2 regions of the Pseudomonas sp. AC016 genome follow, and region 1 is predicted to be linked to the other one. Evidence: predicted binding sites of a transcription regulator. Region 1 holds the regulator's gene; the other holds the start of a gene.
What was found. The regulator FliA, encoded in region 1, starts transcription of late flagellar genes. The targets are predictions, from matches to a motif close to CTAAAGTTTNNNNNNNNNNNGCCGNTAA.

Region 1 (6,224 bases):
GTTGTTTTCCGGCAAGTCGATCAGCGCGACCGACACCCACATCGAACCGACACTCGAAGAGCCGCCACGTCCGTTTGCCTACGCACCGGCTCCCGCAGCCGAGCCAGCAGGCGGTCAACGTGCTTTCGAATCGATGCGGTCCGAATTGAACGGCCTGCGCGAGCTGCTGGAAGTCCAGCTTGGCTCCCTGGCCTGGACCCAGTTGCAGGGCAGCCGTCCGCAACAGGCCAACCTGTGGCGTCGTCTGCAACGCGTCGGCCTGTCCGGCCCGCTGTCGCGTGACCTGCTGTCGATGATTCCGGATATCGACGAGCCTCGTCAGGCCTGGCGCATGCTGTTGGCCCATCTGGCGCGCATGATTGCTGTGCCGGATGTCGAGCCACTGGAAGAGGGCGGTGTGATTGCCATGGTCGGTCCTGCCGGCATGGGTAAAACCACCACGCTGGCCAAGCTGGCCGCCCGTTATGTGCTGAAATACGGCGCGCAGAACATTGCGCTGGTCAGCATGGACAGTTTCCGCATCGGTGCCCAGGAGCAGCTCAAGACACTGGGCCGCATCCTCAACGTGCCGGTGACTCACGTCGATCCCGGTCAGTCGCTGGGACAGGCCCTCGAGCCTCTGCTGCGCAAGCGTGTGGTTCTCATTGATACCGCCGGGCTGCAAGCCAGTGATCCTGCGTTGCGCATGCAACTGGAAAGCCTGGCGGGTCGTGGCATCAAGTCGCGTAACTACCTGGTACTGGCCACAACCAGCCAGAAGCAGGTATTGACGGCGGCTTATCACAGTTACAAGCGTTGTGGCCTGGCCGGATGCATTTTGACCAAGCTGGATGAAACCGCCAGCCTGGGCGAAGTTCTGAGCCTGGCAATCAGTCACGAATTGCCGGTGGCCTACCTCACGGACGGACCACGGATTCCTGACGATTTGCACATCCCGCGTCGCCACCAGTTGGTGAGCCGCGCGGTCAGCGTGCAAATGCAGGACGAGCCTAGCGAAGAAGCGATGGCTGATATGTTTGCCGACCTCTATCACTCACCTGGCAAAAGGGTAGGTTAAGTGATGGAGACTATTGGAATGTCCCTGCATCGATGGTCTGCCAGGCATTGTTCGTTCGCGAACGTGCAGCCCCCAATGTGGCTTCGGTCTACGCAAGACAAGGTAAAGAAATAACATGGGCAGCATGCATCCCGTACAGGTTATTGCGGTGACTGGCGGCAAAGGTGGCGTCGGTAAGACTAACGTGTCAGTGAACCTCTCACTGGCCCTGGCTGAGCTCGGTCGACGCGTCATGCTTCTTGACGCCGATCTGGGTCTGGCCAATGTCGATGTCCTGCTGGGGCTGACACCCAAACGCACGCTCGCCGATGTCATAGAAGGCCGTTGCGAGTTGCGCGACGTGCTTCTCCAGGGGCCGGGCGGCGTGCGCATCGTGCCTGCCGCTTCCGGCACCCAGAGCATGGTTCATCTGTCGCCTGCCCAGCATGCCGGTCTGATCCAGGCGTTCAGCGAGATTGGCGACAATCTCGATGTACTGGTGATCGACACGGCCGCCGGCATTGGTGAATCGGTGGTCAGCTTCGTACGCGCCGCGCAGGAAGTCCTGCTGGTGGTCTGCGACGAGCCGACGTCCATCACCGATGCCTACGCACTGATCAAGTTGCTCAACCGCGACTACGGCATGAATCGTTTCCGGGTGCTGGCCAACATGGCCCAGAGCCCTCAGGAAGGCCGCAATCTGTTCGCCAAGCTGACCAAGGTCACGGACCGCTTTCTGGATGTTGCGCTGCAGTATGTCGGGGCTGTGCCCTACGACGAATGCGTGCGCAAGGCTGTACAGAAACAGCGTGCCGTCTACGAAGCCTTCCCGCGCTCCAAATGCGCGCTGGCATTCAAGGCCATTGCCCAGAAGGTCGACACCTGGCCGTTGCCGGCCAACCCACGGGGTCACCTTGAATTCTTCGTCGAACGACTCGTTCACCAGACCAGTGCGGGGCCTGTCCAATGACAGCGAGCGGCTACCAGATGTACAGCAAGGCTTCCCGGAATTCGCAGTACGAGCTGATCGAGCGTTATGCGCCTCTGGTCAAACGTATCGCCTATCACCTGCTGGCTCGCCTGCCAGCCAGTGTGCAGGTCGAGGACCTGATTCAGGCCGGCATGATCGGTCTGCTCGAAGTCTCTACCAAATACGATTCCACCAAGGGTGCGAGTTTCGAGACCTATGCGGGTATCCGCATTCGTGGCGCCATGCTCGACGAGGTGCGCAAGGGTGACTGGGCGCCTCGCTCGGTCCACCGCAATACGCGCATGGTGAGCGACGCAATTCGCGCAATTGAAGCGAAAACCGGACGTGACGCTAAAGATCACGAGGTTGCTGCCGAACTCCAGTTGAGTCTCGATGATTATTACGGGATTTTGAATGACACCTTGGGCAGCCGCCTCTTCAGTTTCGACGACCTGCTTCAGGACGGCGACCATGAAGGGCTGCACGAGGACGGTGCCAGCGGTTCGCTTGAACCGTCACGGGACCTGGAAGACGAGCGCTTCCAGGCAGCCCTGGCCGATGCGATTGCCAATTTGCCGGAGCGTGAGCGTCTGGTCTTGGCGCTGTACTACGACGAAGAGCTGAACCTCAAGGAAATCGGAGAGGTCCTGGGGGTCAGCGAATCGCGGGTCAGTCAGTTACACAGCCAGTGCGCAGCTCGTTTGCGGGGGCGTTTGGGGGAGTGGCGAGCGCGTTGACAGTCAATGTGCGGCCTGGTCCGCACATTGGCTTCATGCCGGCTGTGCAGAGCGTTACGTGGTAACAGGATAGACAAGGCAGGAGCCTGTCGGGCGGTGCCTCGATGGGCTGTTCGTTCAGGTCTGTACCTGTCGTTTTGCCAAGCCCGTCGTCGTTTCGTACAGCCGGGGGTGTGCTGTGCCAGTATTGAGTGAACAGCGTGTTCAGGTGCTGAACGCGTTAAAGACTGCTTGGAGGTCGAATTGGACAAGAACATGAAAATCCTCATCGTTGATGACTTCTCAACGATGAGGCGGATCATCAAGAACCTGTTGCGTGATCTGGGGTTCACCAACACATCGGAAGCGGACGACGGTCTGACCGCGCTGCCGATGCTGCAGAGCGGCGCCTTTGACTTTCTGGTGACGGACTGGAACATGCCTGGCATGTCCGGTATCGATCTGCTGCGCCAGGTCCGTCAGGACGAGCGCCTCAAGAGCCTGCCCGTGCTGATGGTCACTGCCGAAGCCAAGCGTGAGCAGATCATTGAAGCTGCACAGGCCGGGGTGAACGGTTACGTGGTCAAGCCATTCACGGCTCAAGCGCTGAAAGAGAAGATCGAAAAGATCTTTGAACGCGTCAATAGCTGATGCATGCCGCGAGGGCGCTATGGATAACAATGATTCGATGGCCGACTTTGAGTCGACCCTGAAAAGACACGCGCAGGAACTCGTCACCAGCCTTGAAAAAGGTCGTTTCGGCGAAGCTGTGCAACTGATCCATGAGCTCAACCAGACACGCGACCGCGGCCTTTATCAGGAAGTGGGCAAGCTGACTCGTGAGCTGCACAGTGCAATCGTCAACTTCCAGATCGATCCGCACATGCCTCAGGCCGAGGAGGTATCGCAGATCACGGATGCCACCGAACGTCTGGGTTACGTCGTGCGGCTGACCGAAAATGCGGCCAACCGCACCATGGATCTGGTCGAGGAGAGCACGCCGGTCATGAACGGTCTGAGCGCCGACGCGAAGGCGTTGAGTGAAGACTGGGGGCGCTTCATGCGCCGCGAAATCGGTGCCGAGGAATTTCGCGATCTCGCCAAGCGGGTCGATGGTTTTCTGACGCGTACCGAGAAGGAAACTCACGAGGTTTCCGCGCACCTCAATGACATTCTGCTCGCCCAGGATTACCAGGACCTCACCGGTCAGGTGATCAAGCGTGTCACGCAGTTGGTCACTGAAGTGGAAGGCAATTTGCTCAAACTGGTGCTCATGGCCAGCCATGTCGATCGCTTCGCAGGCATCGAACATGACGAAGAATCCATCCTTGCAGAAAAAGATCCTAAAAAACATCTCGCCAAGGGTGAAGGTCCGCAGATTCATGCCGATAAACGTGAAGACGTCGTATCCGGACAGGATGATGTAGACGATCTGCTATCGAGCCTCGGCTTCTAGGTCTGTTGACGGTTAATTTTAGGGAGCACCCCCATGAGCTTCGGCGCCGATGAAGAAATCCTTCAGGATTTTCTGGTAGAGGCCGGCGAAATTCTGGAGCAGTTGTCAGAGCAATTGGTCGAGCTGGAAAGCCGACCGGATGATGCTGATCTGCTCAATGCAATTTTTCGCGGTTTTCACACTGTAAAAGGGGGCGCCGGCTTCCTCCAGCTCCATGAGCTGGTGGAGTGCTGCCATATCGCCGAAAACGTGTTCGACATCCTGCGCAAGGGTGAGCGGCGCGTTGATTCCGAGCTCATGGACGTGGTCCTGGAAGCACTGGACACCGTCAACAGCATGTTCGGCCAGGTGCGCGAACGTACTGACCTGACGCCTGCGACGCCGGAACTGCTGGCGGCGCTGTCGCGTCTGGCTGAACCACAATCCAATGATGCGGTTGCCGAGCCTGAACCTGTGGCCGAGGCAACTGAAGTGCCTGCTCCGGTTGCCGAGGCGGCTGGCGGCGACGATATCACCGACCACGAATTCGAACAGTTGCTCGATTCGCTGCACGGCTCCAAGCCGATTGCAGCACCTGCTGCGGCACCGGCCGCTCAGGCCTCGTCGAGCGACGAGATTACCGATCAGGAATTCGAATCCCTGCTCGATCAGTTGCACGGCAAGGGCAAGTTTGCCGCCGATGCCGCTCCAGCACCGGCCCCTGCGGCCAAGGCTGGCGGCAGCGCGCCGGCCAGTGACGAGATCACTGACGACGAGTTCGAAGCATTGCTGGATCAGCTGCATGGCAAAGGGTCGTTCGACGCTGCTGTCGTCGCGCCGGTTGCTGCCGAGGCCGTTGCGGCCAAGGCTCCAGTGACAGCCAAGGCTGCAGCCTCGGACGAAATCACCGATCACGAATTCGAAAACCTGCTGGACGAGCTGCATGGCAAGGGCAAGTTCGAGCCTGAGGCCATCGTGGCCAAGGCGCCCGCACCTGCTGCTGCGGCTGCCCCGGCCCCTGCTGCCAAGCCCGCTGCGGCGCCTGCACCTGCTGCGAAGGCCGAGCCTGCGCCAGCCAAGGCTGCTGCACCTGCTCCCGCCCGTGCTCCTGCCCCGACGGGCGAAAAGCCGGTCGCGACAGAGGCCGAAACCACGGTGCGCGTCGATACTGCGCGCCTGGACGAGATCATGAACATGGTCGGCGAACTGGTGCTGGTGCGTAACCGACTGGTTCGCCTGGGTCTGAACAGTGGCGACGAAGCCATGTCCAAGGCCGTTTCCAACCTGGACGTGGTAACCGCCGACCTGCAGACCGCGGTGATGAAAACCCGCATGCAGCCGATCAAGAAAGTCTTCGGCCGCTTCCCGCGTCTGGTTCGTGACCTGGCTCGCCAGCTCAAGAAAGAGATCATCCTGGAACTGGTGGGTGAAGAGACCGACCTGGACAAGAACCTTGTCGAGGCACTCGCTGACCCGTTGGTCCACTTGGTGCGCAACGCGGTCGACCATGGTATCGAAACCCCGGAAGAACGCGAAGCCACCGGCAAGTCCCGCGGCGGCAAGGTGATTCTGGCGGCCGAGCAGGAAGGCGACCATATCCTGTTGTCCATCTCCGATGACGGCAAGGGCATGGACCCCAACGTGCTGCGCTCCATCGCCGTCAAGCGCGGTGTCATGGACAAGGATGCTGCGGACCGTCTCAGCGACACCGACTGCTACAACCTGATCTTTGCACCCGGCTTCTCGACCAAGACCGAGATTTCCGATGTTTCCGGTCGTGGTGTGGGCATGGACGTGGTGAAAACCAAGATTTCCCAGCTCAACGGTTCGATCAACATCTACTCGACCAAGGGTCAGGGTTCGAAGATCGTCATCAAGGTTCCGCTGACGCTTGCGATCATGCCGACCCTGATGGTCATGCTGGGCAATCAGGCCTTTGCCTTCCCGCTGGTCAACGTCAACGAAATCTTCCACCTGGACCTGTCGACCACCAACGTCGTCGATGGTCAGGAAGTGGTGATCGTGCGTGACAAGGCCTTGCCACTGTTCTACCTCAAGCGCTGGCTG
Region 2 (6,224 bases), 2.6 Mb from region 1:
ATGGCCATATCAGCGTGTTCGTGGGTCAGTCCGGCGTGGGCAAGTCCTCGCTGGTCAACAGCCTGCTACCTGAAGTCGGGACGCGTGTCGGCCCGCTGTCGGAGCTTTCCGGTCAGGGCACGCACACCACAACCACTGCGCGACTGTTCCACTTTCCGCGTGGCGGCGACCTCATCGACTCGCCGGGCATCCGTGAGTTCGGACTGGGGCATGTCAGCCGCGCCGACGTGGAGGCGGGCTTCATCGAGTTCAACGACTTGATCGGCACATGCCGTTTCCGCGACTGCAAGCACGACCGCGAACCGGGCTGCGCTCTGCTCAAGGCACTCGAAGACGGGCGCGTTCAGCAGCAACGCATGAACAGCTATCGCTCGATCATCGCCAGCCTGCCGGAAGACAGCTACTGATACCTGTCTGCGCCGACGTTCTGCCGAAAACAAGAATGCCGCGATGATCGCGGCATTTTTGTAGGTGTCAGGACTCAGTTCTGGGTTGGCTCGACCTTCAGCGTGCCCTGATCGAAGATGTTCAGCTTCTGCCGAATCTCATGGGGCTGGGCATAGGCCTGCGGGTCGACCGGCGCTGGTGCCGTCGAAGCGCCAGGCACTGCACCTGGAGCTGCCGGAGCAGCAGGCGCCTGCGGCGCGCCACCGGAGTTTTGAGCACCTTCAATACGCTCCTGAGCCTTTTTGGTCAGCACAACGATATCGATACGGCGGTTCACGGGGTTGGTAGGGTTTTCACGATCATAAAGCGCCGATGAGGCATAACCGACCACGCGTGCCACCTGCGGATCCGGATAACTGCCTGCAACCAGAGCACGGCGCGCAGCGTTGGCCCGGTTGGCCGACAGTTCCCAGTTGCCGAATCCACCATTGCCTACGAACGGCGTGGCATCGGTATGACCGCTGATGCTGATCTTGTTGGGCACACTTTTGATGGTGTCAGCCATCGCCAGCAGAATGTCCTCGAAGTAAGGCTTCAAGCGCGCACTGCCGGAATCGAACATCGGCCGGTTGTCAGCATCCATGATCTGGATGCGCAGACCGTCCTGCGTGATCTCGAACAGAATCTGGTCCTTGAACTTCTGCAGTTGCGGGTTCTCTTCGACCTTGTTCTGCAATTCCTGCAGAAGCATTTCGAGACGTTCCTGCTCGACCTCTTCAGCCTTGGATTCCGAGGTGTCGGACTCTATCGGCACCGTATCCGGCGAAGGCGTGGTCTTCACTTCAGGGTTGAGCGTCTGGTTGGGCGACATTTCCGGCGAGCCGCCCAGGTCGATCACGTAGGGCGAACCACTGTCTGAGAACCCGACCGGGTCCTTGAAGTAACCGGCCACGGCAATCAACTGCTCGGGCGTGGCGGACGACATCAGCCACAGCACCAGAAAGAACGCCATCATTGCCGTCGCGAAGTCGGCAAAGGCGATTTTCCAGGCCCCGCCGTGATGCCCCCCACCGAAGCGCTTGACGCGCTTGATGATTATCGGCTGATTATTTTCCATGGCTTAGCGACCGCGAACCGCTTGTTCCAGCTCACTGAAGCTGGGGCGATGCAGCGGGTATAGAACCTTGCGACCGAACTCGACGGCCAGCGAAGGCGGCATGCCGGAGGCCGAGGCTACCAGAGAAGCCTTGATGCATTCGTAGACGTTCATTTCTTCCTTGGCATCGTGAGCCAGGGAAGTGGCCAGAGGACCGAAGAAACCATAAGCCGCGAGAATACCGAAGAAGGTACCCACCAGCGCCGCACCTACGTGCATGCCGATGGCCGCCTTGTCGCCCGACCCCAGGGACGCCATGGTCACTACGATACCCAGTACCGCTGCGACGATACCGAAACCGGGCATGCCGTCGGCAATACCGGTGATGGCGTGCGACGGATGCTCGAGCTCTTCCTTCATGCTCAGCAGTTCCATGTCGAACAGGCCTTCCAGCTCGTGGGGAGCCATGTTGCCCGAGGACATGATGCGCAGGTAATCGCAGATGTACGCTGTCATGCGCTCATCTTTCAATACACCCGGATATTTGGCGAAGATGGGGCTTGCGGCCGGTTCTTCGATATCCCCTTCAATCGCCATCATGCCTTCGCGACGGCTCTTGTTGAGGATCTCGTAAACCAGCCCCAGCACCTCAAGGTAATAGGCGTGGGTGAAGCGTGTGCCGAACATCTTCAGCGACTTCTTGAACACGTGCATGGTCATGTGGCCGGGGTTGGCCTGCAGAAATGCACCCAGCGCAGCACCGCCGATGATCAACACCTCGTAGGGCTGAAACAGGGCCATGATCTTGCCGTGAGACAGGACGTATCCGCCGAGGACACTCGCGAAAACGACAATGATGCCGATAATTTTAGCCATAGGAGAAAATACTTTACTGAGTCGGGTTCAGGGACAGTCCGGAAGTTCTTGAAACTCTTCTTCTCCTTATCGGCCTAACTGGGCCAGACTATAGGCAGTTCTTGCTAAAAAACCAGTTCCGCCCGGAATCGCGGGATCGAAAAAGGCTGTTACGCCCCAGAACGCTGGCAGCCTCCCAGCTCGAAAATCAGCTGCACAGGGCATCGAATGTCGACAACGCATGTTCCACATCCGCCGGTTCCAAAGACGCTTGAATCCTGGGTCAGACTGCTCGACGGCGTCGATCTGCCCGTGCCTGCAGCCAACCACGACCGGGTTCGTGCAGCACTCAATGACAGCCGCCGCTCGTTGCGTGAAATTGCGGAAATGATGCAGGAAAGTCCTGCGCTGGTACTCAGCGTAATGCGTGAGGCCAACCACCACACGCATGGCATCACTGAACAGGCCGAAAGCCTGGAAATCGCGATCAACCGGCTGGGGCTGGCGCGTACTGAAGTGCTGCTGGGTCGTTTGCCGGCCAAGCCGCCCGAAGAAATTCCGGCGGCATTCCGTCAGTTGATCCTGATCAGTCAGCACGCCACGCAGCAGGCCAACGGGCTGTTCGCCAGCCGTCTGGCGCGACTGTGGCAGGACATTCATCTGGGCAGCCTGTTGTTTCTGGCACCGCTCTGGCCTATGGCGCTTGCCTATCCAAAGCTGCTTGAGGAACTGGAGCTGCGGGTCATTCACAAAGGCCATTCCAGCATTGCCGTCGAGAAGGAACTGTTCGGCGTCAACCTGCTGGAACTGGCGCTGGCGCTGGCCGAATTCTGGCGCCTGCCGGTCTGGGTGACCCGTGGCTATAAACTGCTGCTCAACGAGCGGCGTGATCTGGTCAAGGTGCTGCGGATCGCGCGCGAAGATCAGGATCCGCTGTTGCAACAGCAGCTGATGGATGCCGACCCCAGCCTGCGTCGCTGGCTCAATCAGCCCGCCAATACCGTACTGCTGGGCAACGGACTGGCGCTGGCTGCGCAGCACGCATGGAACAGTCCGCACTGCCTGCGCTGGGAGCGACTCACCAGCCTGTACCTGCAGCAGCCTCTGGATGACGTGCAGCAGCAGGCCCACCAGAATGCGGCCAGCAGCGCACGCCATCACAGCGAAAAGGATCTGTGGCATCCGGCCGAATCGCTGATCTGGCCGTGGGATGCGCGCCGCGTAAGGCGAGACAACGAACCAGCGCCGCCGCCCTCGGCCGACGCCCTGCTGCTCTGGCGCAAGCAATGCGCCGAACTGCTGCAGGAACCGACGCCGTTTATCAATGCCATGCACTTGACCACGTCTGCACGCGAAGCGCTTGTCGCCTGCGGGATGCAAAGGGTCATGCTGCTGATGATGGACAAGACCGGAACAGCGCTACGCGTGCATCAGTCTGCAGGACTGCCGCCCGAGGCTGCAGCGATGCAGCTTTTCGTGAAGGAAAGCACCGTGCTGCAGCGGCTTCTGACCCAGCCGACACAGTTGCGCATGACACCTGCCAACATCGCCCAGTTTTCTGCCCTGCTGCCTGCACCGCTCAAGTCGCTGTTCAGCGGTCAGCACTGGCTGATTCGCTCCCTGAGCAGCAACGGCAAAGTCATGATGCTGGTGGTCGCTGATCAGGGCGGCGGTGCACTGTCGGAAATTTCCGTTCAGGCATTCGGAAAAACCGCGCAATGCATTGAACGCGCGCTGGGCATCTTTAGTCATCGCAAAGCCTGAGGCCTGGCGTACAATTCGCATCTTTCTTTTCATCGGAGGCTGCAAATGTCCGTATTCGCTGGCTTACCGTTGGTCATCGAGCCCAACGATCTGCTTGAGCGCCTTGATGCCCCGGAACTGATTCTGGTGGATCTGACCAGCAGCGCTCGCTACGACGCAGGGCATATCCCTGGCGCTCGCTTCGTTGATCCCAAGCGCACTCAACTCGGCCAGCCACCTGCGCCCGGCCTGCTGCCCGCGCACTCCGATCTGGAAAAGCTGTTCGGCGAACTGGGCCACAACCCCGATGCCGTCTATGTTGTCTATGACGACGAAGGCGGCGGTTGGGCCGGACGCTTCATCTGGTTGCTGGACGTGATCGACCATCATCGCTATCACTACGTGGACGGCGGCCTGCTGGCCTGGGAAGCCCAGTCACTGCCGCTGACCCGGGACGTTCCGCCAATGGCGGGCGGCCCGGTTGCGCTAAAGCTGCACGACGAGCCGACGGCGACCCGCGAATACCTGCAAAGCCGACTGGGTGCTGCCGATCTGGCCATCTGGGATGCACGCGGACCCACCGAATACTCGGGTGAAAAAGTACTGGCGGCCAAGGCCGGGCATGTACCGGGCGCCGTCAACTTCGAATGGACGGCTGGCATGGACAAGGCACGCCACCTGCGCATTCGCGATGACATGCCACAGATTCTGCAGGACCTGGGCATCACAGCCGACAAGGAAGTGATTACCCACTGCCAGACCCATCACCGCTCCGGCTTCACCTATCTGGTGGCCAAGGCGCTGGGCTATCCCCGGGTCAAGGCGTATGCCGGCTCGTGGGGCGAATGGGGCAACCACCCGGACACGCCTGTCGAAAAATGACCAGGGCCGTGCTCATTTTTTCGAGCACCGCCCGTTTTCTTATCAAGTTCAGGAATACCCATGAAAGATCGCTTGTTTATCCTCAGTCAGTACCTGTTGCCGCATCATCTGTTGTCCCGTATTGCCGGTCTGGTTGCCGAATGCCGCGTGACCTGGTTCAAGAACGCCTTCACCGCCTGGTTCGTTCGCCGCTATCAGGTCGACATGTCGCAGGCACTGGTCGAAGACCTGACCGCTTACGAGCACTTCAATGCCTTCTTCACTCGCGCATTGAAAGCCGATGCCCGCCCGCTGGACAACACGCCGGGCGCCGTGCTTTCGCCTGCCGATGGCACCATCAGCCAGTTGGGCTCGATCGATCACGGCCGCATCTTCCAGGCCAAGGGTCACAGCTTCAGCGTACTTGAACTGCTGGGCGGCGATCCAAAACTGTCCGCGCCGTTCATGGGCGGCGAGTTCGCCACTGTTTATCTGTCGCCGAAGGACTACCATCGCGTGCATATGCCTCTGGCCGGCACGCTGCGTGAAATGGTTTATGTGCCTGGCCGTATTTTCTCGGTCAACCAGACCACGGCCGAAAACGTTCCGGAGCTGTTTGCCCGCAACGAGCGCGTTGTCTGCCTGTTCGATACCGAGCGCGGCCCGATGGCTGTCGTACTGGTCGGCGCGATGATCGTTGCGTCGGTCGAAACGGTCTGGGCCGGGCTGGTCACGCCACCGAAGCGCGAACTGAAGACATTCAGCTACGACGAAGCCGCACGTGCACCGATCCATCTGGAAAAAGGCGCCGAGATGGGTCGCTTCAAGCTGGGTTCCACAGCCATCGTGCTGTTCGGACCGAATCAGGTGAAGTGGGCCGAACAGTTGAGCGCCCTCTCCAAGGTTCAGATGGGGCAGGCGCTCGGCGCTGCGAAGCAAACCACCGAGGCTTGATGGCTTCAGGCCATAATAGCTGCGTGGTTGCACCGATACTGGTAGAGTCACAGCATCGGTGCGTAAGGATACGTTGCACTTTTTCAGTGGCACCGGGTCCACATCCTCCTACCGAAGGATGTGGCTCATTGCCAGCATGGAGTCACCGTCCGGGCCAGAGAGTCGTTGGAGTTCACCTGTCACATGAGTAATTTGAGCCTTCCTCTGTTGTTGCGTGCCCCCACGCCAACGCAGTCGAGCCTGTCATTCAGTGAACCCACGCCCCGCGACCTCAAACGCTGGATCTCCCGACTGCCCAAGGCAAACCTCGGTGAAATGGCCCGTCAGT

Region 2: a site for FliA is predicted at 2,426-2,453, ahead of motA (flagellar motor stator protein MotA). Genes of this name have one in related genera too.

The regions. Positions count from the first base shown of each region.
Region 1 is NZ_CEEDCC010000001.1:1,300,778-1,307,001, reverse strand. It holds gene flhF (flagellar biosynthesis protein FlhF) at 1-1,057, shown strand, start outside; gene fleN (flagellar synthesis regulator FleN) at 1,173-2,006, shown strand; gene fliA (RNA polymerase sigma factor FliA) at 2,003-2,743, shown strand; gene AC0IXS_RS05640 (chemotaxis response regulator CheY) at 2,999-3,373, shown strand; gene AC0IXS_RS05635 (protein phosphatase CheZ) at 3,393-4,178, shown strand; gene AC0IXS_RS05630 (chemotaxis protein CheA) at 4,212-6,224, shown strand, end outside.
Region 2 is NZ_CEEDCC010000001.1:3,912,801-3,919,024, reverse strand. It holds gene rsgA (small ribosomal subunit biogenesis GTPase RsgA) at 1-407, shown strand, start outside; gene motB (flagellar motor protein MotB) at 482-1,504, opposite strand; gene motA (flagellar motor stator protein MotA) at 1,508-2,359, opposite strand; gene AC0IXS_RS17600 (HDOD domain-containing protein) at 2,567-4,102, shown strand; gene rhdA (thiosulfate sulfurtransferase) at 4,148-4,963, shown strand; gene asd (archaetidylserine decarboxylase) at 5,018-5,896, shown strand; gene AC0IXS_RS17585 (hypothetical protein) at 6,080-6,224, shown strand, end outside.